2 regions of the Metabacillus sp. 113a genome follow, and region 1 is predicted to be linked to the other one. Evidence: riboswitches for the same ligand, from Rfam matches in the RefSeq annotation. Region 1 holds a riboswitch; the other holds the start of a gene.
The links. A riboswitch is a leader RNA that binds a small molecule or an ion and turns the genes downstream of it on or off. The one in region 1 is predicted to bind lysine.

Region 1 (2,205 bases):
CAATTAAGGCCATCGAGAATCTCGGCGATAAGCTGGGAATCGCCGTGCCAATCCGGATCGAAGCGTTTGACAACTCAAACATTCAAGGGTCTGATCCAGTTTCCGCAATGGTTGTTTTTATCGATGGGAAACCGGCCAAAAAAGAGTACCGTAAGTATAAAATCCGGACTGTTACCGGGCCTGATGATTATGAGTCCATGAGAGAGGTGGTCCGGAGAAGGTATTCCCGTGCATTGAAAGAAAACCTTCCTCTTCCCGATCTTATCGTGATTGATGGAGGAAAGGGGCAGATTTCTGCAGCAAAAGATGTTCTTGAGAATGAGCTGTCTCTGCAAATACCAGTATCCGGCCTTGTAAAAGATGATAAGCACAGGACTTCCAATTTGATGATTGGAGACCCGCTTGAGCTTGTTCAGCTCGAACGCAGCTCACAGGAGTTCTATCTGCTGCAGCGGATTCAGGATGAGGTCCATCGCTTTGCGATCACGTTCCACAGACAGCTCCGCGGAAAAAACGCGATTCAATCCATATTGGATGAAATCCCCGGCATCGGGGAAAAGCGGAGGAAGATGCTGCTGAAGCATTTCGGCTCTGTTAAAAAAATGAAGGAAGCGACCGTTGAGCAGATTAAAGAAGCCGGTGTTCCTTATGCGGCTGCAGAGCTGATATATGAAAAGTTAAAAGAATAGACTTGTGCTTTTCCTAATCCTCTGATAGAATACAAACTAATTTAATCAGGTCGTTTAGTTCGTTAAATGACGATAGAGGTGCGGACTTCAATAGTAGGCATAAGCAGGAAAATGGTTTTCCGTTTATGTATGCCGAAAGGGGAGCGCCGCCGAAGAGGAAAAGGTGCCATTGCTGATTCTTCTGGTTTTGCATTGAATAAATGCAGGGCTGTCAAGATTTTTATTCTTGGAGAGCTATCTCATTGTATGGGCGGAGAATTTTTTCGTTTATGCAAGCAATGGGAGGGGCATCCCATTGCTTTTTATTTTGGGCTCTTATCTGAAAGAACTTGCGATATACCATTGACCTAGAGGAGCGATAACGTGGGACTGATCGTACAAAAATTTGGAGGAACATCCGTAGGATCTGCAGATCGAATTTTGAATGTTGCAAAAAGAGTAATCCAGGAAAAAGAAAATGGCCATGACCTGGTGGTCGTCGTTTCGGCCATGGGGAAAACAACCGATCAGCTCGTATCGCTTGCGGGGGAACTTTCATCGAAGCCGGACAAAAGAGAAATGGATATGCTGCTGACTACAGGGGAACAGATCACGATTTCTTTACTAGCGATGGCTCTCCAGGCCAAGGGCTATGAAGCCGTTTCCTTGACCGGAGGCCAGGCGGGAATCTTCACTGAATCCCGGCATGGAAATGCACGCATAACCCGCATTGAAGATGACCGCATTACAGAAGAGCTGACCCGGGGGAAAATCGTTGTGGCAGCAGGTTTTCAGGGGAGAGATGAAAACGGGGAAATTACAACATTGGGAAGAGGCGGTTCGGATACAACAGCTGTTGCCCTTGCAGCGGCGCTGAAGGCAGATAAATGCGACATTTATACCGATGTGACGGGGGTCTATACGACCGATCCGCGCTATATCCAAGGAGCAAGAAAGCTTGCCGGCCTATCCTATGACGAAATGCTGGAGCTGGCAAATCTTGGTGCGGGTGTTCTTCATCCAAGAGCAGTAGAGTTTGCAAAAAATTATCAGGTTCCACTGGAAGTGCGTTCCAGTATGCAGGACGAGCGGGGAACGCTTATTGAGGAGGAAAGTGCATTGGAAGAAAATTTAATTGTTAAAGGAATTGCATTTGAGGACCAGGTAACAAGAGTGTCCGTTTGCGGCCTGCCGAATGATTTAAGCACCCTTTCGACTATATTTACGACACTGGCGGAGCATGGGGTAAACGTGGACATCATCATTCAAAGTCTGACAGATAAAGAGAACGGCACGATTTCTTTCTCAGTAAAAACAAATGATCTGGAAGAAACGATCGATGTGCTTGAGACTCATAAGAAAAAATTAAGGTTCAAGAAAATTGAATCGGAAAAAGGCTTATCCAAGGTTTCCATTGTCGGTTCCGGCATGGTTTCCAATCCCGGGGTGGCGGCAGGGATGTTTTCGGTGCTCGCCAAGGAGGGCATTGAAGTGAAAATGGTGAGCACCTCTGAAATTAAGGTATCCACTGTAATTG
Region 2 (2,205 bases), on a different contig from region 1:
CATCATTTCTATTGATGAACCGAAGGAAGAATTCCTAAATCTTTATGGAGATATGGTTAATCAAATTACTTCTTCTCTTGGCGTAGACGGTGCATCTGCAGAATTAACTGATTTAAAGCTCTCTTATTCAATTGATAAAGAGACCTTCTTGCAGAATACTACAACTGTCATGATGTCAATGACAGTAGATGTTGAAGGCCAAACCATTGCCCTCGATCAGAAAGTCGATGGCACGTTCAGCAAGTACAATGAACTGAATGACCTGGAAGTCCCTGAAGAAGTAACCGATTCTGCACAGCCAATGGAGTAAATAATCAAATTGGACTTGCCGGTGGACTAGTGTGACTGCGAAGAACCCCCACCGTCAAATGGTTAGCCCGTTTAAAGCTTATCCATACGGATATCCAATCTAAATAAAAGGCTCTGTTAATTTAGCTTTTGATTACAGCCAGCAGGCGTTCGTTTATCTTTGGGCGGGCGGTAAGCCTCCTTGCCGCTATGCGGCAGCGGGATCTGCCCTATCCTGCCGCTCTCAAACGTAAAGGCTCACGCCCTTCTTTTCAGTCAACAGGTTTTAGTAATCAGCCCCATGCTTTAACATAGCCAATTAAAAAATGAACCGGCTGCCTTATGCCGGTTCATTTTCTATCTATTAGATACGATTTTCATCTGTCTTTTTTGCTTTTTCTTCATCCTCGTCCATCATCCCGCGGGTAGCATTTTTGAATTCCCGGAGCGTTCTTCCTGCTGCTTTCCCAAGCTCCGGAAGCTTTTTTGGTCCAAACAGCAGCAGTGCCACCACTAGTATCAATAAGATTTCTCCAAATCCCAAACTGCCCATATTCTAATCCCCTTTGTGTTACAGTTTGTCAGTCTTGATTAAATTATAGGTGATTTACTGGGAAAAACCAAGAGAATACTTATAATTTTCTGACGGATTCGCAGGTGGAAGGTTAAGGTAATCTGATGTTTCCATTGACGATTCTTATGAAATCATTTATCATTTTCAAGTATCATAATTCAATAAGAAAAATCCTCACTCCATATCTCGGTGAGGTAGAGGTTGCACCAATTATTAGTAACCGGGCTGAAGCCGTTGGGGCTGTTGATGTCTGTTGAAAGGAAAAGGTGCCGAAGCAAGCTGATACCAATCATCAGTCCTTGCTGGGCCTGTATTTAATAAATACAGGACTGCCGCAGTATTCATCGCGGAGCGCTATCAGGAGATAGGTTGAGGCGACTATGTATAGGAAACGCATGGATTGCTCCATGCTTTTTTATTTATGTGCATAACGTCCTCCATCTTCCTTTAAGCAGCAAATCATATAAGGAGGATTTACAATGGAACAAAAAAAATGGGGCTTTTGGCTGCTATCTGCTTTTGTAATCGGAAATATGGTCGGATCCGGCATTTTCATGCTTCCGAGCACACTTGCACAAATGGCCAGTCCTATGGGAGTAGCCTCTGCATGGCTGGTTACCGGCCTCGGGGTCTTAATGATTGCCCTCGTATTTGGAAATCTTTCGGTGAGAAAGCCGGAGTTAACCGGGGGGCCTCAAAGCTACGCAAGGGCCATGTTTAAATCAGAGAAAACCGGAAAGGCTGCAGGATTTAGTATGGTGTGGGGCTACTGGGTAGCAAACTGGATCAGCAATGTTGCCATCATCACAAGCTTTGCAGGTTACTTATCGGCATTTCTTCCAATCATGAAAGATACGACCGTCCTCTTTTCTGTCGGGCCTCAGGAAATCGAACAAGGCCGGCTGATTACTTTTGCTGTTTGCACCATCTTATTATGGGGAACTCATACAATTCTTGTGAACAATTTGAATGCAGCAGGCCGGCTGAATTTTGCTGCTACCGCATCGAAGGTAATCGGCTTTATGCTCTTTATTGGCGCTGCCCTGTTCGCATTTCAGGGAGCAAGCACTGGAGAATGGTACTTCGAAGTCCAATCAAACGGGGAACCACAAGGACTTTTTAAGCAGGTACAGCTTGCAGCTGTTTCAACCCTCTGGGCTTTTGTAGGAATCGAATCGGCTGTGATCCTGTCCGGGCGTGCCCGCTCCCAGTCAGATGTAAAAAAAGCAACGATTTTTGGATTGCTGGTTGCGCTATCCATTTATATGATTACGACATTGCTTACAATGGGTGTTATTCCAAGAGAAGAATTAATGCAGTCTGACAAGCCATTTGTTGATGTT

Region 2: it holds a riboswitch for lysine, as region 1 does, so the genes downstream of both, ACQCVE_RS09375 (amino acid permease) here and ACQCVE_RS06845 (aspartate kinase) in region 1, are expected to answer to the same signal.

Annotation. Positions count from the first base shown of each region.
Region 1 covers NZ_JBNILJ010000003.1:117,646-119,850, reverse strand. Annotated here, with positions in the region: gene uvrC (excinuclease ABC subunit UvrC) at 1-689, shown strand, start outside; lysine riboswitch at 755-934, shown strand; gene ACQCVE_RS06845 (aspartate kinase) at 1,053-2,205, shown strand, end outside.
Region 2 covers NZ_JBNILJ010000004.1:229,765-231,969, reverse strand. Annotated here, with positions in the region: gene ACQCVE_RS09385 (DUF6612 family protein) at 1-310, shown strand, start outside; gene ACQCVE_RS09380 (twin-arginine translocase TatA/TatE family subunit) at 653-841, opposite strand; lysine riboswitch at 1,050-1,227, shown strand; gene ACQCVE_RS09375 (amino acid permease) at 1,342-2,205, shown strand, end outside.